Regions from separate parts of the Halorhodospira sp. 9621 genome, predicted to be linked through region 2. Evidence: predicted binding sites of a transcription regulator. Region 2 holds the regulator's gene; each other region holds the start of a gene.
What was found. Region 2 encodes FliA, which starts transcription of late flagellar genes. Its sites were predicted from a motif close to GCTAAAGTTNNNNNNNNNNCNGCCGATA; they were not measured.
Positions count from the first base shown of each region.

Region 1 (9,826 bases), on a different contig from region 2:
GCCGAGAGCTTTGCCGATTACGCCGACTTCCTCGAGCGCAACCCGCGCTACCGTGAGGCCCTGGAGGTCGGCGACGATCCGGAGCGGTATGTCGAGGCCCTCCAGCGGGCTGGGTACGCCACCGATCCGCAGTACGCGGAGAAGCTGCAGCGGATCATGGAGCTTGGTGACGACGGGCAGGGGGTGCGGATCGGCGGTGAGACCCTCAAGATTTCCGATTCCGTGCCGAGAGGTTAGACAGGGCAGGGTGGGCCTGCGGGCCCCAGCGAGGCGGAGTCTATGGTTGATCTGTTGCAGACGGGCATCTCCGGGCTGCGCGCATCCCAGCGCGGGCTGGCGACCACGTCGCACAACATCTCCAACGTCAACACCGACGGCTACAGCCGCCAACGGGTGGAGCAGGATACGAGCATCCCGCACTACCACTCCCGCGGGGCCGTCGGCACCGGCACGCAGGTGCAGACCATCCAGCGCCTGACCGAGGATCACCGCGTCGACGCCCTGCGCAACAACCACGCTGAATATGAGCGCCTGGATCGACTCGCGGAGATGACCGGGCGCATCGACAACCTGGTTGCCGACCAGGACGCCGGGCTGAGCCCGGCGCTGCGTCAGTTCTTCGACGCCGTCGAGGAGGTGGCCAACGACCCCTCGAACACCGTTGCCCGGCAGCAGCTGCTCACCCAGGGGCAGGCCCTGGCCGATCGCTTCCAGACCCTGGACAACCGACTGCTGACCCTGGAAGAGGACGTCAACAAGCGGGTGCGGGCCGAGACCGACAAGGTCAACGGCCTGGCCGAGTCCATCGCCGAGCTCAATGGCGAGATCCGCAGCCGCTGGACCAACCCGCAGCGCCCGCCCAACGACCTGCTCGACCAGCGCGACGAGAAGATCCGCGAGCTCTCCGAGCACGTCACGGTCCGGGTGACCGAGCAGGACGACCGGTCGCTGAACGTGGGCATTGGCAATGGCCAGCCGCTGGTCACCGGCGACCGCGCCAACACCCTGGAAGTCACGCGCAACGCCTTCGAGCCGGAGCGCCCGGAGCTGGCTGTCCGCCGGGGCGATCGCGCCGTTCAGATCACCGACGCCGTTCAGGGCGGTTCGCTGGGCGGGCTGCTGGAGTTCCGCAACGGTGTGCTGGACGAGACCCGCGATGAGATCGGCCGGGTGGCCACCTCCCTGGCCGGGGCCATGAACGAGCAGCACCGCAGCGGCATCCAGTTCGACAGCGGTTACCCCGAGGCCGGTGACGACTTCTTCGACTACGCCCGAGAGGCCGGGGTCTCCGCCCACCGCGGCAACGCCGGCGAGGGCCAGCCGCAGGTGATCGTCGACGAGGAGCGTATCGGTGAGCTGCGCCGCGAGAACTACCAGGTGCGCCTCGTTGACGGGCAGTGGCAGGTGGCCACTCAGGACGCCAACGAGGTGCGTACCCTCGGCCAGGGCGGGGATGCCGACATCCAGCCCGACGCGGACGGCGGCTACCGCTTCGACGGGCTGATCCTCTATCCGCCGGAGTCCGGCGACGGCGCCGTCGAGGAGGGCGACCGCTTCCTGATCCAGCCCACCCGGGACGCGGCTCAGGGGATCGAGGGCCGGCTCGCGCGGCCGACCCAGGTGGCGGCGGCCGCACCGGTGGTCACCGGCGAGGCGCCGCGCGCCGACGGTCAGACCGAGAACACCGGGCGCGCGCAGATCGGTCCGCCGGATGTCGGGCGGGCCGAAGGCGTCATGGCAGCCCTGGAGGAGGGGGGTGCCCTGCAGCAGGGAGTCGAGATGACCTACGCCGATGACGGCACGTTCACCGTGACCATCGGTGGCGAGACGGCGGGCACCTTCGACTACGCCCCCGAGGACATCGAGCGCGGCCAGGTGGTGAACCTGGCCGAGGACGTGGAGCCGGCCGGCAGCGCCCAGGCCGAGACGCTGGCGGCGCTGGATGTCTCGGTGCGCATCTCCGGCGTGCCGGATGACGGGGATCGCTTCGGGCTCTATGGCAACTACGAGGGCGTGGGCGACAACACCAACGCCCTGCGCATGGCCGAGCTGATGGAAGAGACCGTCATGGACAACGGCAACAGCACCTTCCAGGAGGCCTACAGCGCCATGGTCGGCGAGCTCGGCGGCTTCAGCCAGCGGGTGCAGACCAATCGCGATGCCCAGGAGGCCCTGCTCAACCAGGCCAAGGAGCAGTGGGAGGAGCTCTCCGGCGTCAACCTGGATGAGGAGGCGGCCAACATGATGGAGTATCAGCAGGCCTACCAGGCCGCCGCCCAGATCATCACCAGTGCCGACGAGGTCTTCCAGGAGATGCTCAACGCGGTGCGTCGCTAAGGGGGTGAGCCGTGCGCGTATCCACGAGCCACATGCAGAACACGGCCGTTCAGAACATGACCGGCCAGCAGAGCGAGATCAACGACACGCAGACCCAGCTCTCCAGCGGGCGCCGGGTGCTGCGGCCGTCGGATGATCCCACCTCGGCTGCGCGCACCCTGGATCTCAAACGGGCCACCGAGTCGGTGGAGCGGTTCAACCGCAACGGCGATCTGGCGCGGACCCGGCTGTCCATGTCCGAGTCCGCCCTGGAGCAGGCCGGCAACGAGCTCCAGCGCATCCGCGAACTCACCGTCCAGGCGGCCAACGGCAGCCAGGACGCCGACACCCGCAGCTACATCGCCGCGGAGATCGAGGAGCGCTACAAGCAGCTGGTGGAACTCGGCAACAGCCGCGACGGCAATGGGGAGTATCTCTTCTCCGGCTCGCGCACCCGCACCCAGCCGTTCAATATGGGCACCGATGGCCACGTGACCTACCACGGCGACCAGAACAGCCGCGAGGTGCGCATCGGGCCCGGACGCCAGATCGGCGTGGATCACTCCGGCTTCGACGCCTTCATGAAGGTCCCCGACGGCAACGGCCAGTACCAGGCCTTCCAGGGCGAGGAGAACCGCGGCACCGGCGTGGTCAGCGTGGTCGACGGCAAGGTCCGGGGCCTGGATGCCGAGCAGTACCGCGTGCGCTTCGCCGAGGACGCGGACGGAAACACCCGCTACGCCATCCAACGCACCCACAACCCCGAGGACGAGAACGCCTGGGAGTGGGTGAACGGCGAGAACGGCGGGCCGCCGGCGGTGGAGGACGCCCCGCTGTATGAGCCGGGGGCGACCATCGAGGTGGACGACGGCGTCCGGGTGAAGATCGAGGGCAACCCCGATCCGGGCCAGGGGGGGTTCGAGGACGGCGACCGGTTCACGGTCACCGGTAGCCGATCCCAGTCGATCTTCGCCACCGTCAATGAGCTCATCGGCGCCCTTAAGGAGGGTGAGGGGCCCGACTTCCGCAACGCCGCCGACCGCGCCCTGGGCGATCTGGACCTGGCCATGGAGAACACCTTCCGGGTGCGGGCGGAGATCGGCGCCCGCCTGTCCACCCTCGATAGCGAGAAGGCCAGCAACGAGGCGGCGATCATCGACCTCAAGCAGGCCACCTCCGACGAGCGCGACCTGGATTACGCCGAGGCCACCGGCCGCTTCAACCAGGAGCTCACCGGGCTCGAGGCGGCCCAATCCACCTTCGGCCGCGTGCAGAACCTCTCCCTGTTCGACTACATCTAGTCTCTCCCGCCAATGCGTTGCCTGGCCGGGCCGGCGTGCCGCGCTGGTGCCGGTCCGAGGGGTGCCGTGGCCGCCCGGGTTTGCGCAAAGTCAATCCCTTGGGGTTCCGGTTATCGAAAACGCCGATGGGAAAGGCCTGCCGGCGGCATGGCCGTCTCTTGGAAACGCGAATCGTTATCACTAGTATACGTATTGCGCACATCGGCACGGATAACAGAACGAGGGGATTATGAGTCAGACAGTAAGGCCTTGGGGGGTTGCGGCTGCTGCGGTCCTGGCAGGGGGCGCCCTGAGCGCGGCGCACGCGGAATCCGGCGATGCGGAGACCCGCCTGCTCGATCGCATCATGATCACCGGTGGCCCGGACCGGGTGCAGGATACCGCCGGCTCGGCGCAGGTGCTCAGCCGGGAGGATATCGATCGGCAGGGGTACACCGATCCGCACCGCATCCTGCGCCAGATCCCCGGGGTCAATGTCGCGGAGGAGGAGGGCTACGGCCAGTTCCCGCACATCAGCATGCGCGGCGTGAACCCGGAGCGGAACGCGCGCATCACGGTCATGGAGGACGGGGTGCTGACGGCTTCGCCGGCGCCCTACGCCGCACCGGCGGCCTACTATTTTCCGCCCATGGGGCGCATGGACAACGTCGAGGTGCGCAAGGGCTCGAGCGCCATCAAGCACGGCCCCTACACCGTCGGCGGCGCCCTGAACATGACCTCCACGCCGATCCCCCAGGAGCGCTCCGGCAAGGTGGAGGGGCGCCTGGGCTCGGACAACGGGCGGCGCGCCCACGCCCACATCGGCGGCCGCGAGGGGCAGTTCGGCTGGCTGCTGGAGAGCTACACGGAGCAGAGCGACGGCTTCAAGGAACTCGACCATCCGCTCTCCGGGGATCAGTCCAACAAGCCCAACAATCCGGTGCCGAACACCGGCTTCGACCGCAACAACTTCGTCGCCAAGGGGATGTGGGCCAGCGACCCCACCGCCGAGGTCTACCAGGAGGTGGAGTTCAAATACGCGCGCGATCGGCGGACCGTCCACGACACCTACCTGGGCCTGCTCCCCGACGACTTCGACGACAACCCACACCGGCGCTACGCGGGCTCGCAGCTCGACGAGATCAACACCGAGAACGACCTCTACCAGGTCCGCCATTACTTCCAGCCCACGGTGGATACCGACGTCACCACCACGCTCTACCGCACCGATACCGTGCGCAACTGGTACAAGCTGCATGAGGTGGATGGCGGTAGCGGTGATTTTACGGGCATCTCCGACATCCTCCGCGACCCGGGCGACCACGAAGACGAACTGGCCTGGATCCTCGGTGGCTTCGACACCGCCTATGACGCGGGGCTTAGCATTGACGACGACGCCCGCGGCAACGTCCGCGCCAACAATCGCGAGTATTACGCCCAGGGCATCCAGGTGCAGGCCGGCCACCTCTTCCAGGCCTTCGGCTGGGATCACGACATGGAGGTGGGCTTCCGCTACCACGAGGACGAGGAGGACCGCGAGCAGTGGCAGGACTCGTTCGAGATGCAGAACGGCATGATGGTTCTCGACGAACACGAGGAACCGGGTGAGACCACCAATCGGGTCACCTCCGCCGAGGCCTATGCGTTCCACGTGCAGAACACCATGGAGCGCGGTTCGTGGACCCTGGTTCCTGGTGTGCGTTACGAGAACATCGATGTGGATCGCAAGCAGTGGGATGGTCCGGGGCGCACCACCGCCAACCTCGATGCGGACGGTTCCTACTCCAACACCTATCGGGTTTGGGTCCCTGGCATGGGCGCCACCTACGCCATCGATGATCAGTGGAGCGTCCTGGGCGGGGTCCACCGCGGGTTCGCGCCGTCGGGTGCCGACCCGCAGGCCGATGAGGAGCGCAGCGTCAACTACGAGGCCGGTTTCCGGTTCAGCGACATGTATACCCAGGCGGAGGTCATCGGCTTCTTCAACGACTACTCCAACATCAATTACGAGTGCACCAACGTCGGCGGGGCCTGCCAGACCGATGATGAACTGGTCTCGGCTGGCGAGGTTCACGTCTGGGGCCTGGAGGCGCTGTGGATGCACGATCTGGGTCAGAGCCAGGACCTGCCCGTCCAGCTCCCGGTCAGCGTCAGCTACACCTTCACCGACAGCGAGTTTCGTCAAGACATCGACGATGGCCCCAATCAGCTGGCCAACGCCCGCAAGGGTGACCGCCTGCCGGAGATCCCCGAGCACCAGCTGAACCTCAGTGCCGGCGTGGGCCAGGCTGACTGGCGCGTCAACCTGAACGCCAACTACGTCTCCGAGACCCGCGCGCTGGCGGATCGGGACTACGACGATCTGAAGATCGACTCCCGCTGGCTGTTCGATCTCTCCGCCCACTATCAGCTGATGGACAATGTGCGGTTGCTCGGGAGCATCGAGAACCTCACCGACGAGACCTACGTCGCCCACCACCGCCCGGCGGGGGCACGGCCCGGCGCGCCGCGGACCTACTGGGCGGGGATGCGCGTCGACTTCTGATCCCACGTCACGGGTCACCCGTAGCTTAGGGGGTGCTCATGCCTGCCGCCTTGGCGGCTTCCTCCAGCCGAACGATCGGCGCCTGATTGCCGGGGAGGGCATCCTCCCCGGCACTTTTTTGCCCGCCTCACGGGTCGCGGCGCGACCCGCTCTTGCCGCTGCGCTTGCCGCCCGCCGCCGTCGGGTCACCCTCCGTGGTGCTCTCGGTTGCCTGTCGTGGCAACATGCTGCCCCTGAATACCCTGCCCAAACAGTCAGATACGAGGATGTGGCCCCTGCTTGCCGCTCTGTGCCACCGGATTGCCGCGTATGGAAAATTTTTGCCGCCAAAGGGGTAAAGCCTTGCCGCCGATCGCCGATACGGTAAGTGAAGGCGAAAGACTGGGTACCGGCAGGCGGCAAGAGCTCGCCGCCGGGGCCTTCCAAACAGCGGAGCACAAGGAGCAAAGGCAATGGCACAGGTCATCAACACCAACATTGCGTCCCTCACCGGTCAGCGGCATCTGAGCGCCAGTCAGGGCGAGCAGCAGCAGGCCCTGGAGCGGCTCTCCTCGGGCAAGCGGATCAACTCCGCGGCCGACGACGCCGCCGGCCTGGCGATCAGCGAGCGCTTCACCTCGCAGATCGGTGGCATGAACCAGGCGGAGCGCAACGCCAACGACGGCATCTCCTACGCCCAGACCGCCGAGGGCGCCATGGAGGAGATGGGCAACCTCCTGCAGCGGGTTCGTGAGCTGGCGGTGCAGTCGGCCAACGACACCAACACCGCCGAGGACCGCCAGGCCCTGGAGGCCGAGGTGCAGCAGGCGGTGCAGGAGATCGACCGGATCGCCTCCAGCACCCAGTTCAACAACCAGAACATCCTGGACGGGTCGCTCGACGAGCTGGTCTTCCAGGTGGGTGCCAACCGGGCCCAGAGCATCAACACCAGCGGTGTCGATGTGCGTGGCCACAACCTCGGCGCCGAGATCGGCGAGGGGCAGGCGGTGCAGCGCGTTCTCGATGAGGAAGGCAACTACGGCGATCTGGACCTGGATGGCTCGATCAACATCAACGGGCTGGATATTGACGTCAGTGGCTCGCGCAACGTCTCCGACGCCATGGACGCCATCAACGCCCAGTCCCGTGCCACCGGTGTGACGGCGTTCCGCGCTGACCGGGCCACCACCGAGTCGTTCGACTTCAACAATGACGGTGGCGCCAGCCTGGAGATCAACGGCACCACCATCAGCATCGGTGAGGATGCCGGCGTCGGCGAGTTCGTCGACGAGGTGAACGCCGCCTCCGGCGACACCGGCGTCCGTGCCGAGATGGACGGCGACCAAGTGCGCTTCGTCTCCGAGTCCGATTTCCGCATCGAGCCGGGTGACGACAGCCCCATCGGCGATCTCGGGCTCGAAGGCGAGGAGAGTGGGATGCGCTTCGAGCGCGGCATCCAACTCTCCACCGACCTGGGCCAGCGGATCGACGTCAATGGTGACGCCGACACCCTCGGGGCGCTCGGGATGTCCGACGAGCAAATGGAGATGAGCCGTCACCGGGTCAGCGGGCCGGATGCGCTGAGCGTGGCCACCCGGACCGACGCCGATGACGCCATCCGTACGGTGGACTTCGCCCTGGGGCAGATCAACGACGCCCGGGCCGACCTGGGTGCGGTGCAGAACCGCTTCGAGGCCACCACCAGCAATCTGCAGAACGTCTCCGAGAACATGGAAGCTTCCCGTTCCCGGATCCTGGATGCGGACTTCGCGGCCGAGACCGCCGCCATGACCCGCGCCCAGGTGCTGCAGCAGGCCGGTACCTCGGTCCTGGCCCAGGCCAACGAGGCCCCGCAGAACGTCCTGACCCTGCTGCAGTAAGACCCGAGGCGGAGCCCGGCTGACCCCCCGGGCTCCGCCACCGGCTCGCTGACCCCGAGACCGGTGCCATGACCCGCAGCAGATTCGGGATTCTTCCGTGAACGGACGCGGATAAAGAGAAGGAGGTGAGACCCCGGGCCATGACCTGAACCCACGCGGGCCGACCCCGGCGGTGACCGTTGGTGGACAACGGAACCGTTAAAGCTTTGCCAGGGAGCGCCGATACGTTTGGGCAAGAGCGCGAGACGCGAGCCCAAGCGAACAGGTTCGCTCGTGCTGGGGTCAGCGAAACGGCGCCGTAACGGCGTCAGACGTGAGGAGACGGGTCATGGCACAGGTGATCAACACCAACGTTGCATCGCTGAACGCGCAACGGCACTTGAATTCTTCCCGGGGCGATCAGGAGGTGGCCCTGGAGCGGCTCTCCTCGGGGCTGCGCATCAACAGCGCCCGGGACGATGCGGCTGGGCTGGCGATCAGCGAGCGCTTCACCGGCCAGATCAACGGCATGGATCAGGCCGCCCGCAATGCGAACGACGGCATCTCGTTCGCCCAGACCGCGGAAGGCGCCATGGAAGAGATGAGCAACCTGCTCCAGCGGGTCCGCGAGCTGGCGGTGCAGGCGGCGAACGACACCAACTCGCCGTCGGATCGCGCCGCGCTCGACCGCGAGGTGCAGGCCGCCGTGCAGGAGATCGGCCGGATCGCCGAGACAACCCAGTTCAACCAGCAGAACGTGCTCAACGGCACCCTGCGCGAGCTGGTCTTCCAGGTCGGGCCGAACCGCGGCCAGACCATTAACGCCGGCGGCGTGGACGTCCGCGCCGAGAACCTGGGCGCCAATGTGGCCGAGGGGCGGGCGGTGCATCAGGCCGCCGGTGGTCCCGGTGTGGAGCTCCCGGGCGGGCTGCAGGTCAACGGTCACGAGATCGACCTGGGCGATGCGCGCGGGCTCAACGACGTGGCGCGCGAGATCAACGAGCGCCAGGCCGAAACCGGCGTGTCCGCCATGCGCGCCGACCGGGCCGAGACCCAGGCGGTAGAGTTTGACGGCTTGGGTGAGGGCGAGCGCGGTCAGCTGCGTATCAACGACCACGCCATCGAGCTTGACGAGAGCGTCACGGACATCGGCGAACTGGCCGCCCGGGTTAACGACCGGGCCTCGGAGACCGGGGTGCGCCTGGAGAACGGGGAAAACGGCTGGTCCTTCGTCTCCAACAGCGACTTCGAGCTCGAGTACTTCTCGGACGACGCCGAAGATGCCATCGGTGTTGGTGGGACCGAGATCGGCCAGGGGCTGGATCGCGCCGACGAGGAGAGCACCGGGCTCATCGTCGAGCGCGGCATCACCCTCTCCACCGAGATCGGCGGCGAGCTGCGGGTCGAACCGGTGGATGGCGACGACGATGCAGACCTGGGGCAGATCGGCCTGAAGAACTGGCAGCCCGGCGATGACTACGAGGACCTGCAGGCGGAGGCGTACACCATCGGCGGGGTCGACCCGGTTGATGTGCGCACCCGCGAGACCGCTTCCGATACCATCGTGGCGGTGGACTTCGCCCTGCAGCAGATCAACAACACCCGGGCCGATCTGGGCGCGATCCAGAGCCGTTTTGACGCCACCATCAACAACCTGAACATCTCCTCGGAGAACCTGAGCGCATCCCGCTCGCGGATCCTGGATGCCGACTTCGCCGAGGAGACGGCCGAGATGACAAGGACGCAGATCCTGCAACAGGCGGGGACCTCGGTGCTGGGTCAGGCCAACGAGATCCCGCAGCAAGTGGCACAGCTGTTGCAGCAGTAACGACGGCCGGGACCTCCGG
Region 1 is NZ_JAJNRD010000015.1:37,400-47,225, forward strand. Features, by position in the region: gene flgJ (flagellar assembly peptidoglycan hydrolase FlgJ) at 1-237, shown strand, start outside; gene flgK (flagellar hook-associated protein FlgK) at 280-2,337, shown strand; gene flgL (flagellar hook-associated protein FlgL) at 2,349-3,617, shown strand; gene LRF89_RS08450 (TonB-dependent receptor family protein) at 3,847-6,141, shown strand; gene LRF89_RS08455 (flagellin N-terminal helical domain-containing protein) at 6,594-8,000, shown strand; gene LRF89_RS08460 (flagellin N-terminal helical domain-containing protein) at 8,329-9,807, shown strand.
Region 1: LRF89_RS08455 (flagellin N-terminal helical domain-containing protein) is a predicted target of FliA. The motif match lies at 6,475-6,502, and genes of this name have one in related genera.

Region 2 (9,826 bases):
CCTCGTCGGGATCCTCCCACGGCACCACCCGGTGGAGCTTGACCAGGGGCACCGCCAGGCGAAGCGCGCCCACGTGCAGGGTCAGCGCCTGGAAGAAGGGACGCGCCCACGCCGGGGTGGGGTCGGTCGGCGGCTCCTGGCCGCCTCCCGTAGCCCCGGCCCGTGGCCGGGGCGGCGCTGCGGTCTCGGCGGACGGCGGGTGCGCTTCGGGCTCGCCGGGGGCCGTCTCCGGCGGGGCCACCGACGGCGGCGGCGCCTGCGGCATCCGCGGGCGCTCGGCCACCCGGCTCGGCGGCGTCTCCCGGGTACGGGCCGGTTGCCGCTCGGCAGCCGGCGGCGGCCCGGTGGGTGCCGACCCCGACGCAGGCTCCGCATCCGGCGCCCGCGGGGCCGGTGCCGGCTCCGCCTGCGGGGCATCGGATGCCGGTGCTTCCGCCTCCGCCTCCGGAGTGTAGTCCTCGACGTCGTCGAGCAGGGCCTGGAGGTACTCCCCCAGGGCGCGCTGGTGATCGGGAAGCCCCTTGCCCGGATCCTCCTCAGACATGGCCGGCCACCTCGTTGTCACGCTCGCGCTCGCCGCGGGTCAAGTGATCGAGCAGCTTACGAAAGGCCAGGCTGCCGCGGCACCAGGGCTGCATCACGGTCAGCGGCAGGCCTTCGCGGCTGGCCTCGCGGAACTGGGTATCCACCGGGATGGCACCGGGCCAGACCCGCTCGCCGTGGCGCTGCTGCAGTTCCTCCAGGGCCCGAGTCGCGGCCCGGGTCCGCCGGTCATAGAGCGTCGGGACGATGGTGTACGGCAGGGCACGGGGCCGCGAGCGCTCGATCATCTCCAGGGTATGGACCATCCGCTCCAGCCCCTTGAGAGCCAGGAACTCAGTCTGCACCGGCACGATCAGCCGCTCACAGGCGGCCAGGGCGTTGACCATCAGCACGCCGAGCATCGGCGGGCAATCGAGCAGGGTGTAGTCGAAGCGGTGGGCCATGGTGCTCAGGCCGCGGCGGATGACCAGCCCCATCCCCTTGCGGCTGCCCAGCTGCCGGTCGAGGGTCGCCAGAGAGGTGGACGCCGGCAGCAGGTGCAGCCCCTGCACCGCGGTGGGCACACTCATCGCCTCGGGGTCGACACCCCGCCCCTGGTGGCGGAAGAGCTCGTAGAGGTTCGGCTCGACCTCCTCCGGGTCGTAGCCGAAGTAGCTGGTCAGCGAGCCGTGGGGATCGAGGTCGACCACCAGCACCGAGCTGCCGCGCTGGGCGAGCAGCCCGGCCAGGCTGGTGACGACGGTGGTCTTGCCGACGCCGCCCTTCTGATTGGCCACGGTCCAGATGCGCATAGGCCTGCGATCCTGCCCGCTAGCGGAGGCGGGCGAGTTCGTCTCCGATCCGGTCCAGGGGCAGCACCTGGTCGGTGAGCCCGGCCCGGGTCACCGCCGCAGGCATGCCGTAGATGACGCTGCTCGCCTCGTCCTGGCTCCACACCCAGCAGCCGTTATCCTTGAGCAGCCGGGCCCCTTTGGCCCCGTCGGAGCCCATGCCGGTGAGCACGATGCCCAGCACCCCGCCCGGGGCCAGCCGGGCCAGCTCGCTGAAGGCGATGTCGACGCTCGGCTTGTAGTGGTGGTCACTCTGCCCCTCGTAGGTGTAGACGCTGAGTGCGCCGCTACGCCCGCGCACCCCCAGATGCCGGCCTCCGGGAGCGAGCAGGACCTCGCCCGGGCGCAGCATGTCGTCATCGGCCGCCTCACGCACGCGCACCTGGCAGAGCTCGTTGAGACGCTCGGCGAAGGCCGGCGTGAAGGAGGCCGGCATATGCTGGATCACCAGCACGGGTACCGGGAAGCTCGCTGGCAGCCGCGTCAGCACCCGCTGCAGGGCCACCGGACCGCCGGTGGAGCAGCCGATGACCACCGCCTGCAGGTCGGCCAGGCGCGGAGCGCCGCGCGCGCCCCGCCGGGGGCCTGCCGCGGGGGCAGTGGCAGGCTCGGCTGCCGGGGTCGGGGACTCGGCCGGGGACTCGGGCGCGAGCTCGCCGCCCGTCCTCCGCCGGGTCGACGGCGCCGTCGAGGCAGGGGTGCGCCGGGGTCGGTCGGCCTCACCGCCAGCCGGAGGGGGTGTCGGGGCGGGGGAGCGGGCCTGGGAGGCGGCCGCCTGCCCGCCCCGGGAACCGCCGCCGCGACGACCGCCGCCAAGCTCCACCAGCCGCTCGCAGAGCTGCCGCTGGACCGCTTCCATATCCCCGGAGAGGTCGGCGAAACGCTTGGGGATGAAATCGGCGGCGCCGGCCTCCAGCGCCTCGATGGTGGCCCGTGCGCCCTCGTGGGTGAGCGAGGAGAACATCAGGACCGGGGTGGGCCGGCGCTGCATGATCTCGCGGACCGCCGAGATGCCGTCGAGCTCGGGCATCTCGATGTCCATGGTGATGACGTCCGGGCACAGGCGCTGGGCCAGGGACACGGCCTGGCGTCCATCGCCAGCCTCGCCGCAGACCTCGAGACGCGGGTCCTGCTCGACCATGGCGCGGATGCGCCGGCGGAAGAAGCCGGAATCGTCGACCACCAGAACCCGAATGCTCACCCAGTCCTCCTCTACGAGCGACGCGCGCCCCGCGCCCGGGCGGCCTACAGCCGCTTGCCGTAGGCCTTGATCAGGCTCGGGATGTCGACGATCAGGGCGATCTGCCCGTCGCCGGTGATGGTCGAGCCGGCCAGCCCCGGCAGGCCGTGGAGCAGCGCGCCCAGGGGCTTGATGACCACCTCCTCGAGACCGATGACCTCGTCGACGACAAAGCCGACGGCCTGGTTGCCGACGATGACCGTGATGACCTGCCGCTCGTCCTCGGCCTCCTCGCCGTTGGCCATCTCGCGCTTGGTGGTGAGCACCGGCTCACCGGCCTGGCTGAGCCAGCGCTCCAGGAAGAACAGCGGCATGGCCTTGTCGCGGACGATGGCCACCAGGCGGTTGTTGACCACGTTGGTGCGCACGTCCTGGAGTTCGAAGATCTCGCGCACCACGGACATGGGCAGGGCGAACTTGCGCCCGGAGACCTTGACCATCAGCGTCGGCAGGATGGCCAGGGTGAGCGGCAGCTGGATGCGCATGACCGTGCCACGGCCCAGCTCGGAGTCGATGTCCACGGTGCCGTTGAGCCGCGAGAGACTGTTCTTGACCACGTCCATGCCCACGCCGCGGCCGGAGACGTCGGAGATCTCCTCCTTGCTCGAGAACCCGGCGTGGAAGATCAGGCTGTACGCCTCCTTGTCATCGAGCCGCGAGGCCGACTCCTCGTCCATCATGCCCTTTTTCACCGCCAGGCCGCGCAGCTTGTCCGGGTCCATCCCGCGCCCGTCGTCGGCGATGGTCAGCAGGATGTGATCCCCCTCCTGCTCGGCGGACAGGGTCACCGTGCCCTGGCGGGGCTTGCCGGCGGCCTCGCGCTCATCCGGGTACTCCACGCCGTGATCCACGGCGTTGCGCACCAGGTGGACCATGGGGTCGGCCAGGGCCTCGACCATGTTCTTGTCCAGGTCGGTGTCTTCGCCGCGGGTCTCCAGCGTGACCTCCTTGTCGAGTTGCCGGGCCAGGTCGCGGATCACCCGGGGGAAACGGCCGAAGACCTTCTTGATCGGCTGCATGCGCGTCTTCATCACCGAAGACTGCAGGTCGGAGGTGACCAGCTCCAGATCGCTGACCGCCTGGCCGAGGCGATCGTCGTCGAGCTCGTTGCGCAGGTTGGAGAGGCGGTTGCGCACCAGCACCAGCTCGCCGACGAGGTTCATGATCTCGTCGAGCTTGGCGGTATCCACCCGCACCGAGGCCTCGACCTTGTTGCCGCCACCCCCGGCATCGGCACCCGTGCCACCCTTGTCGGCACCGGCACCACCACCGCCCCCACCACCCTGGCCGCCGCCGGCGGCCGGCTTGCGGGCGGGGGCATCGGCCTGCGGCGCCGCCGGGGTCGACTCCGCCGCAGCGGCCGGCTCGGGCTCCCGGGGGGCCGCCGGCGCGTCGGCCGCCTGCGGCTCGCCCGCCTGCGGCTCGCCAGCCGCGGCCGCGCCGGGTGGGGGCGGCGCCGAAGCGCTTTGCGCATCGTCGCCCGCGCCTTCGACCGCCGGCGGCGACGCGTCCTTGCCGGGCGCTGCTCCGGGGCCGTAGAGGCTGTCGAGCAGCTGCTCGAACTCCTCCTCGGTGATCTCGTCGTCCCCGCCGCCCGAGGCCGGTTCGGCGGCCTCCGCGGCCGGATCCTCGGCCACCGGCTTGCCCTGGTGCTGACCTTTGCCGTGGAGCTCGTCGAGCAGCTGCTCGAACTCAGCGTCGGTGATCTCGTCGCCGCCTCCGGAGGTGGCGGCCTCGTCGCCGTCGTCCAGGGCGGTGAGCAGCTCATCGAACTCGGCGTCGCTGTCGTCGCCGGTCTGCTCTTGCTGGGAGGCCGGCTGCTGCTCCTGCGCTGCCCCTGCGGCGGCGGCCGGCGGCGCACCGGCATCCGCCTGCTTGAGCCGGTCGAGCTCCTGGAGCAGCTCCGCCGAGGCCGGTTCCGGGTCGCTGCCGTTCTCGATCTGCCCGAACTGCGCGACCACCACATCGAGCGCGCGCAGGACGGTGTCCATCAGCTCCGGCGAGACCTGCTTCTCGCCATTGCGCAGCAGGTTGAAGACGTCCTCGGTGCGGTGGCAGACCTCAACCAGCGGATCGAGCCCGAGGAACCCGGCGCCCCCCTTGATGGTGTGGAAGCCGCGGAAGACCGAATTGAGCAGATCCTGGTCCTCGCCGTGCTGCTCCAGATCCACCAGCTGCTCGCCCAGCCGGTCGAGGATCTCCCGAGACTCGACCAGGAAGTCCTGCACGATGTCGTCGTCGAGGTCGATGGCCATGCTCGGCCTCCGCTGTTGTTGGGCTTCTCGGTGCCCGGGCTAAAACCCCAGGCTCGACAGAAGATCGTCCACTTCGTCCTGCCCGCTGACCACGTCGTCGCCACCCTTGCCGGGCATGGTCGGCCCCTCGCCGCGGCGCATCCGCTCGCTGGCCACCTCGGCGTCCTCGGCCGGCCGGGTGGAGGGCTGCTGGCCTTCCTCCTCGAAGCGCTGCCCGGAGATGCGCACCAGCTGGACCAGGTTCGACTCGACCTCCTCGACCAGGGCGATGACCTTGCGGATGATCTGCCCGGTCAGGTCCTGGTAGTCCTGGGCCATCAACGCCTCGTTGAGCTGATCGCTGATCTGCCGGCTGTCTGCCTGGACCCGGTTGAGGAAGCCATCCAGCTCGCGGGAGAGCTCGCGGAAGTCCTCGACATTGAGCTCGCGGCGCTGGAAGGCCTGCCAGCGCTCCGCCAGCCGTGCCCCCTCCTCGGCCAGCTCCTGCGCCAGCGGCGCACTGCCCTCGATCACCGTCAGGGTGCGGTGGGCGGCCTGCTCGGTCATCGTGATGACGTAGTTCAGGCGCTCGCGGGCATCGGGGATCTCCTGGGAGGTGATATCGGCCAGGCGCTCGTCGTAGTTGAACGCCTTGATCGCCTCGTGCAGATCCCGGGTCAGCGTCCCCAGCTCGCGGAAGAGCTCGGTCTCCCGCAGGTGGGTCAGGTCGTCGATGACCGTCTGGGCACCCTCGCTGTCCCCGGCGTCGACGTGCTCCAGTAACTGCTGCGCGGCGCGGCGGTACGCCTCGAGGTCGGCGCCGCTGCTGCCCTGCTCCCGGCGCATGCTGCTCATCCCCCGCCTGCCTGGACCCGCTCGAAGATCTTGTCGATCTTCTCGCGCAGCGTCGCCGCGGTGAAGGGCTTGACGATGTAGCCGTTCACCCCGGCCTGCGCCGCCTCCATGATCTGCTCGCGCTTGGCCTCGGCGGTGACCATCAGCGTGGGCAGGTCCTTGAGATTGGCGTCGGCACGGACGTGCTTGAGCAGTTCCAGACCGGTCATGCCCGGCATGTTCCAGTCGGTGATCAGAAAGTCGATCCCGCCCTTCTGCAGGATGGGCAGCGCCGTGTTGCCGTCGTCGGCCTCGACCACGTTGTTGTAGCCGAGTTCGCGCAACAGGTTCTTGATGATCCGCCTCATCGTGGAGAAATCGTCCACAACGAGGATCTTCATGTTCTTGTCCGCTGCCACATTGCCCCCCTATCTCGAGGCCTTGCCAAAGCCGTGCTACGCCGTTCGTTCCTGCTGCTCGCGCCGCCACTCCCCGAGACGGTTGCGCAGCTTGAGCATGATCCGGCCGTGGATCTGGCTGACCCGCGACTCCGAGACCCCGAGCACCTCGCCGATCTCACGCAGGTTGAGTTCCTCATCGTAGTAGAGCGCCATGACCAGGCGCTCGCGCTCGGGCAGCTCCCGGATCGCCTCGGCCAGCTCGCCCTGGAACGCCTCGTCCTGCAGCATGGCCAGGGGGCCGGGGTCGTGCCCGGCGGGCTCGTGGGGCTCGCCGGTGCCCGGATCCTCCTGGTCGATGCTGAAGACCTTCGCCGAGGACACATCCTGCAGGATATTGTGGTATTCCGCCACCGAGATCCCCAGGGCCTCGGCCACCTCGTGGTCGCGGGCATCCCGCCCGGTCCGGTGCTCGATGCTGCGGATGGCTTCGGCCACCTCGCGGCCCTTGCGGTGGACCGAACGCGGCGTCCAGTCGAGCCGGCGCATCTCGTCGAGCATGGCGCCGCGGATGCGGATGCCGGCGTAGGTCTGGAAGCTCGCCCCCTGGGAGGAGTCGTACTGGCGCGCCGCCTCGAGCAGGCCGATCATACCGGCCTGGATCAGGTCCTCGAGCTGCACGCTCGGCGGCAGGCGGCTGGCCAGATGGTGGGCGATCCGCTTGACCAGCGAGGCGTGGCGGGTGACCAGATCCTCGTCGCCCTGCTGTGCCACCGCGGTGTACATCGCGTGACCATTCATCAGGTCACCTCTCCCCCCATGCTGCTGTATTCGATCAGTCGCTCGACGAAGAACTCCAGGTTCCCGGTGGCCCCCGAGGGGGTCGGCCACGCGTCGATTCGCCGCGCCAGATCACCGAACGCCCGCGCCGAGGGGCTGTTCGGGTAGGTCTCGACCACCGGCTGCTGCTTCTGCACCGCCCGGCGTAGGCGATCATCCTCCGGGATGGCGCCGATGAAGTCCAGGTTCAGGTCGAGGAAGCGCTCGGTGGCCACGGCCAGCTTCTGGTGCAGCATCTGCCCCTCGCGGCGGCTGCGCACGCGGTTGGCGACCAGGTGGAAGCGCTCGACCCCGTAGCGGTTGAGGACCTTGATCAGGGCGTAGGCATCGGTGATCGACGAGGGCTCATTGCAGGCGACGATGACCAGTTCGCGGCAGGCGCGCACGAAGCTGACCACGCTCTCGGAGATGCCCGCCGCGGTGTCGACGAGCAGCACATCCACCTCGCGCTGGAGCTCGCTGAAGCAGCGGATCAGCCCGGCGTGCTCGGCGGCGGTGAGCTCGGCCATGCGCTGGGTGCCCGAAGAGGCGGGCACGATGGTAAAGCCGCCGGGGGCCTCGACGAGGACCTCATCGAGGCTCGCCTCGCCGGCGAGCACGTGGGAGAGGTTGAGCTTGGGCGACAGGCCCAGGGCCACGTCGACGTTGGCCAGCCCCAGATCGGCGTCGAAGAGCATCACCTCCTGGCCCATGCGACTGAGCGCAGTGGCCAGATTCACGGAGACGTTGGTCTTGCCGACCCCGCCTTTGCCGCCGGTGACGGCGACCACCTTGACCGGTCTGGTTTTCGCCATCCTGCGCAACCCCGCCGCCTGATCGAGGCCTGGCTCTGTCAGGAACATGCGCCTCCCCCACCGAGAGCCAATGCCAGGGCTTCCTCGTCGGCCTCCTGAACGTGCTCGTCCAGCAGCGCACACGCCCGGTGCACGAGTGTATCACCCCTGGCCGCCTGAAGGTCTTCCGGCACCCGCTGCCCCACGGCCAGATAGGCGATAGGCAGCTTGGTGCGCAGGGCGCAGGTCATCGCCCCGCCCAGGCTGGAGGCCTCGTCGACCTTGGTGAAGATGCAGCCCACCGGCTCGGCGCCGGCGAAGGCGCTGACCGATTCGGTCAGCGTCGCCATCTGGGTGGCCGCTGAGAGCACCAGGTAGGTCTTCACCAGCCCCTCGGCGCTGCCCAGGGTCTTGAACTGCTCGGCCAGACGCACGTCGCGCTGGCTCATGCCCACGGTGTCGATGAGCACCAGGCCGCGGTCCATCAGATCGTCGACGATGGTCCGCAGCTCATGGCGGTTGGTGGCGGTGTAGACGGGCACATCGAGGATGCGGGCGTAGGTCAGCAGCTGGTCCTGGGCGCCGACCCGGTAGTTGTCGGTGCTCACCAGTGCCACCTGCTCGCGGCCGTGGCGCAGGGCGTAGCGCGCCGCCAGCTTGGCCACCGTGGTGGTCTTGCCGACGCCGGTGGGGCCGACCAGGGCGTAGACCCCGCCGCGGTCGACGATCTCGTCGCCGGCGATGGGCAGGTGCCGGGCGATCAGGGCCAGCGCCTTGCGGAAGGCGGTGTCGGGGTTCTCGTCGCCGCCAATGTGATCGGCCAGCTTGCGGCTGACTTCGGTGCCCATGCCGAGATCCGTGAGCCGTTTGATCACCGTGGCTCGGGCCGGGTGGCGGTGACCCATGCGGTTCCACTCGAGCAGCGAGAGCTGGTTCTCGAAGAGGCTGCGCAGGGTGCGGATCTCCTCGCGCATCTCCTGGAAGGCCGGCTCCTCCTCGACGCGACGGCGGCTCGCACCGGAGCCACCCCCGGTAGACGGGCCCTCCTGGTTGCCGGCGCTGGCCGCCTCGGCGGCGGCCCCCATGGCGGCGGCGTGCTCGACCCCGCCGAGCCCCTGGCCCCGGTCGCCACCGGGCTCGCCGCCGCTGGCCGCCCCGCCCCGACCACGCGCCGGCCGGGAGGCCGGCTCGCGTCGCGGCTGCTCGGCGCGCTTGCGCTCCACCTCCTGGTGCTCGCGGCTGAGGGCGTCGAACAGTTCGGCGTCCTCGTCGGCGCCGCCGACGCGCAGATCGATACGCGGCTCGCGGCGCTCGCCGCCGCTGCGCTCCTGGCCGGAACTGCGATGGGCGGCCGCGTTGGCACGGGCCCGCTCCGCCGCGCCGGTGTCGATGCGCGGCCGCCCGCGGGACGGGCCGCCCCCCTCACGCTGCGGCAGGGCGTCGTCGGCCACCGCACCACCGGCGCGCAGACTGCGCAGGCGGGCCAGTGCCGCCTCGCGAGCACGGCCGGCCTCATCCTCGGCCGGCTCCGCCTGCCCGGACGGCTCGTCCTCGGCGGCGGGCAGGTCCGGCTCACCGGGGCGCGGGCCCGGCGAGCCGTCCAGGGGCGGGATCTCGGCGGCCCGCGGATCCTGCGCGCGGGCCGCCGCCTGAACGGCGCGCTCGTCGTAGTCCACCGCCGAGATCACCTCGACGCCGCCGTCGACATTGCGCGACGAGATCACCACGGCATCCGGGCCGTGCTGCTCCTTGACCTTGCGCAGCGCCTCGCGGGTATTGGCGGCGAAGATTCGCTTGATTCGCATGGTGCGTTACCCCTGCTTGCCCGATTCCTCCTGCCCCTGACCGACGTTGGCGATGATGCGCACCTGCCGGTCATCCGGGACCTCGTTGTAGGACAGGACGTAAAGCCCCGACGCCACGTTGCGGGACAGCCGCCGCAGCCAGTGGCGCAGCGGCGGTGACGTCAGCAATACGGCGGGCTGACCGGCGGCTTCTTGACGCTCCGCCGCCTGGGCGATCGAGCGCTGCATGCGCTCGGCCAGCCCGGGCTCGATGCCGCCGCCCCCGTCCCCGGCACCCTGCACGGAATTAAGCAAGAGTTGTTCCAGCTGCGGCTCCAGGGTGATCACCG
Region 2 is NZ_JAJNRD010000020.1:23,048-32,873, forward strand. Features, by position in the region: gene LRF89_RS09665 (chemotaxis protein CheW) at 1-544, opposite strand, end outside; gene LRF89_RS09670 (ParA family protein) at 537-1,334, opposite strand; gene LRF89_RS09675 (protein-glutamate methylesterase/protein-glutamine glutaminase) at 1,354-2,574, opposite strand; gene LRF89_RS09680 (chemotaxis protein CheA) at 2,619-4,868, opposite strand; gene LRF89_RS09685 (protein phosphatase CheZ) at 4,908-5,693, opposite strand; gene cheY (chemotaxis response regulator CheY) at 5,699-6,082, opposite strand; gene LRF89_RS09695 (RNA polymerase sigma factor FliA) at 6,137-6,880, opposite strand; gene LRF89_RS09700 (MinD/ParA family protein) at 6,880-7,713, opposite strand; gene flhF (flagellar biosynthesis protein FlhF) at 7,752-9,497, opposite strand; gene flhA (flagellar biosynthesis protein FlhA) at 9,504-9,826, opposite strand, start outside.

Region 3 (9,826 bases), on a different contig from region 2:
GGCTGCGGTTCGCTGGCCTGGCGCATGGCCTCGCGGAAATCCATATCACGCGCCTTGTAGCCGGGCGTGTCCGCGTTGGCGATGTTCGAGGCGAGCAGCTCGTGCCGCTCGCCGCGCAGGCGCATGGCCTGCTCGGGTACCGAGAAGGCCTGATCGAAGCCGATCCGCATGGCGGACTCCCGTGGTGTTCGTTCACGGGACCTTTATGCAGATCGCGTGCCAGGCACGCGGGGTTGGCGGATCAACGACTAAGCCGGAAGAAGGCGGCAACGGGCGGCAAGCGCTTGCCGCCCGGCGGCAGGGTCTGTCCGTCAGCCGCGGCGCCGGTAGACCACACCGCCATCGAGGCGGACCAGCTCGAACTCGTCGGAATGCCGGGCGAGGGACTCCGACGCCCCGACGATCAGGTACCCGCCCGGGCGGGTCACCTCGGCGATGCGCTGGACGATATCCCGCCGCGAGTCCCAGCCGAAGTAGATGAGCACGTTGCGGCAGTAAACGATGTCGAATCGACCCAGACCGGCGTAGCTCTCCAGCAGGTTGTGGACGCGGAAGCTGGTCCGCCGGCGCACGGCGGGCTTGACCTCCCAGGTGTTCTCGCCGACGGCATCGAAGAACCGCTGCTGGCGTTCCGGCGCCAGCCCGCGGCGCGCCACGTTGGCGGTATAACGCCCCCGCCGCGCCTCCTCGACCATCGCGGTGGAGATGTCGGTCCCGAGGATCTCGGCCTCCATACGCCCGCCGCTGTCGTTGTACTCGTCGACGGTCATGCTGATCGAGTACGCCTCCTGCCCGGAGGAGCAGGCCGCGGACCAGATGCGCACCGGCCAGACGCGGCGGCGCTCCATCTCGGGGAGCAGGTGCCGACGCAGGACGTCGAAGGGGAAGCGGTCGCGGAACCACTGGGTCTCGTTGGTGGTCATCGCCTCGATAACCCGCCCCTTGAGATCGGCGGTGGGGCGCTGCTCGAGCCGCTGGACAAGGGTGGCCAGATCCGGGATGCGCTCGGCCTCGAGCAGCGGCCCGAGCCGGCTGGCCACCAGGTACTGCTTGCTCGGCCCAAGGACGATCCCGCAGGCGCGCTCCAGGAACCGTGCGAACGCCTGGTACTCCTCTTCACCCACGGAAAGCGCGGCCAAACCGTCCTCCTTGCATGCTCATCCCCCTCGCTCGGCCAGCCGGGCGCCGACCCGCTCGGCCAACTCCCGGGAGTGGAACTTGGCCAGGAACTCGTCGGCCCCCACGCGACGCACCATCTCGGTGTTGAAGACACCGCTGAGCGAGGAGTGGAGCAGGACGTGGACCCCGGCAAGCCCCGGATCCTGCCGGATCGATCGGGTCAGGGTGTAGCCGTCGAGCACCGGCATCTCGATGTCCGAGACCACCATCAGCAGATCGTCGAGCCCGGAGGGATCCTGATCCTTCCAGGTGCGCAGCTGCTCCAGCGCCTCGCGGCCGTTGTTCTTGGTGACCACGCGCACACCGATCTCCTCGAGCGTGCGCTTGATCTGCCCCCGGGCGACCGCCGAGTCGTCCACCACCAGGACCTTGTAAGCCTCGGAGCCCTCGGCGTGATCCACGCCACCGCCCTCGGTGACCTCCGGATCGGCGCCGCCGGCACGCTGAACCTCGGCGAGGACCTTCTCGACGTCGACGATCTGGATCATCTGCCCGTCGTAGCGCGCCACGGCGGTCAGGTAGCTGCCGGCGCTGCCCCCGCTCGGCGGCGGCAGCACGTCCTGCCAGTTGATGTTGACGATCCGGTCCACCCCGCCGACCAGGAACCCCTGGACCTGACGGTTGTACTCGGTGACGATGATGTAGTTGCCTTCTTCCTTGGTGATGGCGCCGTTGCCGGTGGCGTAGCTCAGATCGAGCACCGAGAGGGTGTGGCCGCGGACGTAGGCGATGCCGAGGGAGGCCGGATGGGCATGCGGCACGTAACTGAGCTCCGGGGCCGGTATGACCTCGCGGACCTTGAACACGTTGATCCCGTAGCGCTGCCGCCCCTCGAAACGGAACAGCAGCAGCTCCATGCGGTTATGGCCAGCCAGCTGGGTCCGCTGGTCGACGGAGCTCATGATTCCGGCCATCGCTGACGGCTCCCTTATCGGCGTACGTCCCGGGGGCTGGCCCCCGCCCGTTGGCGTCATGTTAATCCGGTAGCCGGATCAGGGAAAGCGGCCGACGCCGCGGCACACCCTTTGCATATTTCTCCGGAGGATCACCAACCGAATGGAGGTTGCGCGCGGACCGATGAGCAGACCCGCCGGCGCCACCCCCGCCCGCAGGGTCGGGCGCAGTGCGCGACCGTCGCCCGCCTGGCGCCTGGCCGTCGTATTGTTGGCGCTGACGGTCCTGGCCCCGGCGGCGGCGCAGGCCAGCACCCAGTCGCCGGAGGCCATCCGTGAGACGGCGGAGGTGTTCCTGCGCGAGGCGCTGGCCGGCGAGTACGACGAGGTGGAGGTCGAGGCCCGCGGGGTGGACGGCCGGTTGAAACTGCGTGCGTGTGACGGCGAGCTGGAGGGGTTCATCCCCCGCGGGCGCAGCCCCCACCAAGCCGGTACCGTGGGGGTGCGCTGCAGCGGAGAGGCACCCTGGACCGTTTACGTGCGCATGGAAACCACCTTGAAGACGGAGATGGTGGTGGCCGCACGCAGCTTGCGCCGCGGACAGCGGCTCGCGGCGGCGGATCTGCGCACCGCTACGCGGGATGCGCGCCGGGTCCGCGGCGAGTTCTACCGCGACGCCGGCGATCTGGTCGGCCAGGAGGTACGCCGGAGCCTGCGCGAGGGGGTGGCCGTGACCGGCAACCACGTGCAGCCCCCGACGCTGGTCGAGCGCAACGACCGGGTCACCATCGCCGCCGGCCGGGGCGATGCCATCCAGATCAGCAGCCGTGGCCGCGCCCTGGAGCACGGCCAGAAAGGCGACCGGATCCGGGTGGAGAACCTGGACTCCGGACGGGAGATCCAGGCACGGGTCGTCGGCGAGGGCCAGGTCCGGGTCGGCGATTAGGCCGCAGGCGGCGGGAGTTGCCGTCAGTGGCAACCTGGGTCACAGTAACCGGAACCAGGACTCAAGTTCCTGCCCGGGCCGCCGATAGATACGGATAGCACGGGTCCATGCAGGCCAGGGAGCGGCGCTGCAGCCCGCATAGGAAAGGTTTTGAGGAGAGCCCGATGTCCAATCCGATCGAAGGAGGGGGTCCGCGCCCCGTCGGACCCGCGACCGCCCAGCCGGGCAAGGGCCCGAAGAGCGGCGGCGCCGACGAGGCGTCGAACGCCCCGCCCCGGGGCGCAGGCGGCGCCGACGAGGCCGAGACCTCGGAACGACTGCAGACGGTCCGCGAACGCATCGACCAAACCCCGGAAGTCGACCGGGATCGGGTCGAAGCCATCAAGGAGCGGATCGCCAACGGCGACTACCCGGTGGACGCCGAGAAAGTCGCCAAGAAGTTCGCTGAGCTTGAGGCGCTGGTCGAGTCGTGATGACGCCGGCGGAGCACGGCCGCTCTGACCGCTTTCCGCGCCAGACGCTGGACGCGGAGCTGGCGCAGCGCCTGGCCGTGCGCGTCGAGCGCTGCCAGGCGCGCGCCGGGGAACTCGCCGCCACCCTCGAGGCCGAGGCCCGGCAACTGATCGACCGGGACCTGAACGGCTTCGACGAGCTCCTGCGCCGCAAGGGCGCCCAGGTCGAGGCCCTGGAAGAGGCCGAGCAGCAGCTGCGGCGGGTTCTCACCGAAGCCGGCTATCCGCCGGGGACCGCTGGCGTGCGGGCGGTGTTGCGTACTGCACCGGAGTCGCTGCGCTCCGCCTGGGGCGAGCTGGAGCAGTTGCTGCGCACCATCCAGGCCCGCAACGAGGCCAATGGCCGCCTCATCCACCGCAACCTCGACCATACCCGGCGCCTGCTCGACCTGGCCACCGGCGCCCACGAGCGGGCCGATGAACTCACCTACGGCACCCACGGCGGCTACACCGCCAGCGACCGCTCCCGGCGCATCACGCGCGCCTGACAATACCCGCTCCGGCAACCTCCGAACCGGGCCGCGGCCCGCGTGCTATCTTCAGGGGATGGAACGACGGAGGCAGCCATGACCGAGATCGACCCTGCCACGGCCAGCCACGAAGCGATCCGCCCCCACCACGCCGAGCACGCTGCCGAGCAGCGTCGCCAGGAGGCCCTGCGCCCGGAACGGGACGGGGAGACAACGGGGACGGAACGGATCCGGGAGGAGCGCACCGAGGCGGCCGGCAACCGGGATGCGGAGTCGGTGCGCGCCAGCGACCCGGTGGCGGTCAACGCCTCGGGGCCGGATTCGGCCACCGGCGAGGTGCCACGAGATCGGGAGGAAGCCCGCGCCCTGGCCGAGGAGACCCGGGAACGGATCCTGGACAATCCGGAGCGGGCGGCGGAGTCCGTGCGCGATACCGCCCACGAGCCCGCCGCCAGCCGGATGAGCCGGGCAATCGAAGCCCTTAGTTGATCTTCTCCTTGATGCGCGCCGCCTTGCCGCTGAGCTCGCGCAGGTGGTAGAGCTTGGCCTGGCGCACGTCGCCGCGGCGCTTGACCTTGATGCTCTCGATCTGCGGGCTGTAGGTCTGGAAGACCCGCTCGACGCCCTCGCCGTGGGAGGTCTTGCGCAGGGTGAACGAGGAGTTCAGGCCGCGCTTGCGCTTGGCGATGACGACACCCTCGAAGGGCTGGACGCGCTCGCGACCGCCCTCACGCACCCACACCTGCACCAGCACGGTGTCGCCCGGGGCGAACTCCGGCACCGTGTGCTTGCACGCCTCGATCTGCTCGCGCTCCAGTTCGTCGATGACGTTCATGACGATTCCCCTCGGTTCTACGTTTCTTCGTGATCGTTGCCGGCCCGCGCCCCTGCGCGGTGCTCGACGATGAATTCATCCAGCAAGCGGCGCTGCCGCTCGTCCAGCTCCCGCCCGGCGAGCAGATCCGGGCGACGCAGCCACGTCCGCCCCAGGGCCTGCTTGAGCCGCCAGGTATCCACCGCCCCGTGATCCCCGGAGCGCAGCACCTCCGGCACCCCCTGCCCTTCGTAGACCTCCGGGCGGGTGTAGTGCGGATGGTCGAGCAGCCCGGTGGCGAAGGAGTCCTCGGCCGCCGAGTCCTCGTGCCCGAGCGCCCCCGGGACCAGCCGCGTAGTGGCGTCGATGGCGACCATGGCGGCGAGCTCGCCGCCGCTGAGTACGTAGTCGCCGATGGACAGCTCCTCGTCCACCTCGGCCTCGAGCAGCCGCTCGTCGATGCCCTCGTAGCGGCCACAGAGGTAGATCACCCGCTCGCGGGCCGCCAGGCGCGCCACCCCGTCCTGATCCAGCCGCGCCCCCTGGGGGCTGAGGTGAATCACCCGGGCCGGGCGCGGATCCGCTGCCCGAGCCGCTTGGATGGCCCGGCGCAGCGGCTCGACCTTCATCACCATGCCGGGACCACCGCCGTAGGGCCGGTCGTCCACGGTGGCGTGCCGATCGGTTGCGTAGTCCCGCGGGTTCCACGCAGCCAGCTCGATCAGGCCCCGCTCGGCCGCCCGGCCGACCACCCCGAACCGGGCCACCTGCTCGACCATCTCCGGGAAGACGGTGACGACGTCGATGCGCCTAGAATTCGGGGTCCCAGTCAACCTCGATGACGCCTTCCTGCTGATCGACCCGCTGAACGACGTGGTCGAGGGTAAACGGGATCAGCCGCTCTCGCTCGCCGCGCACGACCATGACGTCGTTGGCGCCGGTCTCGAACAGGTGGCTGACAGCCCCCAGCTCGACGCCGTCGACGGTGCGCACCGCCAGCCCCTGCAGATCGACCCAGTAGTATTCGCCGGGATCCGGCTCCGGCAGCAGCTCCCGCGCTACCGCGATGTCGCTGCCAACCCACTGCCGCGCTTCGTCGCGATCATCGATGCCGGCGACCCGGGCGATCAGGCCTTTGCCCTGCTCCTGCCCCGCCTCGAGCCGAACAGCCCGCCAGCCGTCGGCGGTGGCCAGCTTCCAGTCGGCGTAAGCGAACAGGTTGGTTTTCGGCTGGGTGTAGGAGTAGACCTTGACCCACCCCGCCACACCGAACAGCCCGACGATCCGGCCGACGACGACCCGCCTGGGCTCACGATCCGGCATGGACCGCGGACCGGCTTACTGAGCCGGTTGCTCGGCGCGCTCGGCCTGCCGGATCAGCTGAGCCGCACGCTCCGTCGGCTGCGCACCCTTGGCGATCCACGCCTTCGAGCGCTCGACGTCCAGCTTCAGCGGCGCCTCCTGCCCCGAGGCCACGGGGTTGAAGTAGCCCAGGCGCTCGATGAAGGCGCCGTCCCGCGGCTTTTTCGCCTCGGTAACTACGATGTGGTAGAAGGGCCGCTTCTTCGCGCCCGCCCTTGCCAGTCGAATGGTAACCATATGCGCCCTTGCGATTCCCGTTACGTTGAGTCATCGGCCCCGCGGCGGGGCTTCTGATACGTACTTGAGTAAACCGGGCATTGTACTCGCTTTGTCACTGAAGGGAAGGGTCTGCACGGAGAAAAGCGCCTCGCTCAGTCGGCGCCGTCCTCCGGATCGGCGTTGCTGAAACGCCTCAGCAACCGATCCCGGTAGCCCTGCTCGGCGACGTACAGGGCATCGGCGTCGTGGCCGCTGCGCTCGAGCCGGGCGCGCAGCAGCGACAGCCGCCGCTCGGCCTGGCTGCGCTGCTCCGCCGCCTCGGCGGAGGCATCGGCGTAGAGGGCGTCGATGAGGTCCTCGAGGCTGCGGATCTCCTGGCGCTCGGCCAACTCCGGTGGGATGCAGTTGGCGTTCTTGAGCACCCGGTAGGCGGTGCGCAGATGCTCGGGGATCATGGAGTCGTCATCGAGCTCCAGCGGCTGCCCGGCGCCGGGCAGGTCCTGGAGCTCGCCCTGCTCCACGGCCTCTTCCAGTCGGCGTTCGGCAATCCGGTCGATGAGGCTCATAACACGCCCTCCCAGAAGGCCTTCACATCCTCGACACGGCGGGTCAGCGGCATCGCCGGCAGGCTGTTGCGGAACAGTCGGCCGTAGGGTTTGCCGAGCAGGCGCGGGTCCGCAATCATCAGCACGCCGCGGTCGGCGTCGTCGCGGATCAGGCGCCCGGCCCCCTGTTTCAGGGCGATGACCGCCTCGGGTAAGAGGATATCGCGAAACGCCACCCCGCCGGCATCCTCTACCGCGCGCTGCCGGGCGGCGGTCACCGGATCTCCCGGGGCGGCGAACGGCAGGCGGTCGATGATCACCGCCGAGAGCGCCGCCCCGCGGATGTCCACCCCCTGCCAGAAGCTCGCCGTACCCAGCAGGACGGCGTCGCCGGCTTGGGCGAAGGCCTCCAGCAGCCGCCCCTGCGGGGCATCGCCCTGGACCAGCAGCGGTCGCCTCAGGGCCGTCTCCAGCTGCTCGCGGGCCAGGCGCAGCGCCCGATGACTGGTGAACAGCAGGAAAACCCCGCCCGGCGTGCAGTCGATCACCTCGCGGGCCCGCGCCACCACCGCCTGATCGTACCCCGCCTGGTTGGGCAACGGGAGCCCGCTGGGGCAGTAGAGCAGGGACTGGCCGGCGTAGTCGAACGGACTGGGCAGCTGCTCGGTGCGCACCGTATCGGCCAGCCCGAGGCGGCCCCGGAACGCAGCGAAGGAGCTACCCACCGCCAGCGTGGCCGAGAGCAGAACCCAGGCATCGGCCTCCCGCTCCATGTGCCGGCGAAAACTGCCGCCCACATCCAGGGGTGTCCGGTGCAGGGCGAAACCCCGCCCGCGGGTCTCGTACCACTGGACCTCGCCCTCCGCGGGGGCGAGGAAGCAGCCGAGGGCCTCCTCCAGCTCACCGGCGCGCCGGTGGCACGCCTCCAGCTCGGGGCCACGCTCGGCCACCAGAGCGAGGGCTTGCTGCAGGCCAGCCGCTGCCCCGCGCAGGGCTTCGGCCGCCTCGGCGCCCCCCGATTCGGCCACCGTGTACCAGGCATCCCGCTGCTCCCCCCCTTCCAGGGCCAGGCGCAGCCCGGCGACCGCCGCCTCCAGGGTATCGATGGCCGCGCGCAAATCCGGCATGTCGCCAGCTTCGCGCCGGTCGGCGATACGCACATCGCGAACCAGATCGCGGATCGCCCGCGCCGAGACCGAGTGACCGAAGAAACGCGCGGCCGTGTCCGGGAGCAGGTGGGCCTCGTCGAGGATCACCGCTTCCGCCTCGGGCAGCACGGCCCCGTAGCCGGCATCCTTCACCGCCCAGTCGGCCAGCAGCAGGTGGTGGTTGACCACCAGCACGTCGGCCTCGTGGGCACGCCGGCGAGCCTCGTAGAAGAAGCACGTGTCGTAGGCCGGGCAACCCTGACCGAGACAGCGCTCGGGCGTGGCGGTGATGCGCTCGGCCACCCCCTCGACGCCCTGCGGCGCCTCGGCCAGGTCGCCGCTGTCCGTCGCCCGCGCCCACTCCGCCGCCGTCTGGATGGCCGCGACCTCGTCGGGGGCGGTGAACGGCCCTTCCTCCACGGCCCGCTGCAGCCGGTAACGGCACAGGTAGTTGGCCCGCCCCTTGAGCAGGGCGGTGCGCATCGGCTGCGGGGATGCGCCCTGCAGCGCCGCCCGCACCCGGGGCAGATCGCGGTGGTAGAGCTGATCCTGCAGGGTCCGGGTGCCGGTGGAGATGATCACCCGGCGGCCGTCGAGGAGCGTGGGCACCAGGTAGGCGTAGGTCTTGCCGATACCGGTGCCCGCCTCGGCCACCAGCACCTCGCCGTCGGCTAGCGTGTCGGCCACCGCGGCGCCAAGCTGCAGCTGCCCCGGGCGCGCGGCGAACCCTTCGATGGCCCGGCTGACCGCCCCGCCGACATCGAGTTCGGCGACCACGGCCCGGGCGAAGGCTCCCCCGGGCGGCCTAGAATCGGCCAAGGCCACCGTCTCCGGTATCACCGAAACTTCGCGCCGAGGAGGCCGCGTCCCGGGCGCCGCCCCGGTCACCGCGCTCCATGCGCGCCGCCGCCACCAGCCACCACGCCTCGCGCATCACGGCGAGGTCGTCGCCGCCGGTGTCTACGGCGCGCAGGGCCAGCTCCTCGGCCCGCTGGTGGTGCCCCTGCTGGTAGCGCACCGCCGCCAGGTTCTGCCACAGCACCGCCCGCTCCGGCGCCTGGTCCAGGGCCTGCTCCAGGTGCTGTACCGCCCGGTCGTAGTCGCGCCTCTCGTAGGCCTCCCGCGCCTGCTGCGCCAGCGCCGCGATCTCATCGGCACCGCCCCGGGTCTCCTGCCGGGCGTCGGACTGTGGCTGCGACCACCAGCCCCCCTGTTCCTGCTCCGGCTCCTGCTGCGGCTGCGGCTGCGACCACCAGCCACCCTGCTCCTGCTGTGCCTCATCCCGGTCGTCCTGCCGGGGCGCTTCGGCCTGCGTGCGCGCGTCGCCACCGCCATCGGCAATGCCGTCATCAGGAGGCACATAGCAGGCCAGCGGCGCCAGGCAGACCAGTGCCGGCAGCGCGGAGAGCTTCCGCCATCGCATCATTCGGGGGCCTCGTTACAGAACCGGGCTTTGCTGCCGCCAAGGATACCAGAGCCGGGCGGAACCCGGCGCGACGCTTTACGGCCGGACAGCCGCCACGCTATAAGGGGCACGCGCGGGCACCGCGGCCCGTTGGCGGGATCCGCAGCCGCACGGCACCCACAGCCAGGAAAGAACGCATGGCCACGCCCCCGGAACACGCACACCCCGACGCCCGCGCGGTCACCCGCTCGCGCCAGGAGGTCGCCGAGCAGGTGGCCGAGCGCAGTTCGGCGATCGGCATTGAGGCGGTGCAGATCACCGAGGTCCTCAACG
Region 3 is NZ_JAJNRD010000015.1:20,316-30,141, reverse strand. Features, by position in the region: gene flgB (flagellar basal body rod protein FlgB) at 1-170, opposite strand, end outside; gene LRF89_RS08390 (CheR family methyltransferase) at 312-1,139, opposite strand; gene LRF89_RS08385 (chemotaxis protein CheV) at 1,158-2,093, opposite strand; gene flgA (flagellar basal body P-ring formation chaperone FlgA) at 2,257-3,018, shown strand; gene flgM (flagellar biosynthesis anti-sigma factor FlgM) at 3,183-3,491, shown strand; gene LRF89_RS08370 (flagella synthesis protein FlgN) at 3,491-4,018, shown strand; gene LRF89_RS08365 (hypothetical protein) at 4,097-4,489, shown strand; gene rplS (50S ribosomal protein L19) at 4,482-4,835, opposite strand; gene trmD (tRNA (guanosine(37)-N1)-methyltransferase TrmD) at 4,853-5,647, opposite strand; gene rimM (ribosome maturation factor RimM) at 5,625-6,137, opposite strand; gene rpsP (30S ribosomal protein S16) at 6,153-6,413, opposite strand; gene LRF89_RS08340 (DnaJ family domain-containing protein) at 6,548-6,961, opposite strand; gene LRF89_RS08335 (ATP-dependent DNA helicase) at 6,958-8,907, opposite strand; gene LRF89_RS08330 (tetratricopeptide repeat protein) at 8,894-9,514, opposite strand; gene LRF89_RS08325 (methyl-accepting chemotaxis protein) at 9,691-9,826, shown strand, end outside.
Region 3: flgM (flagellar biosynthesis anti-sigma factor FlgM) is a predicted target of FliA. The motif match lies at 3,078-3,105, and genes of this name have one in related genera.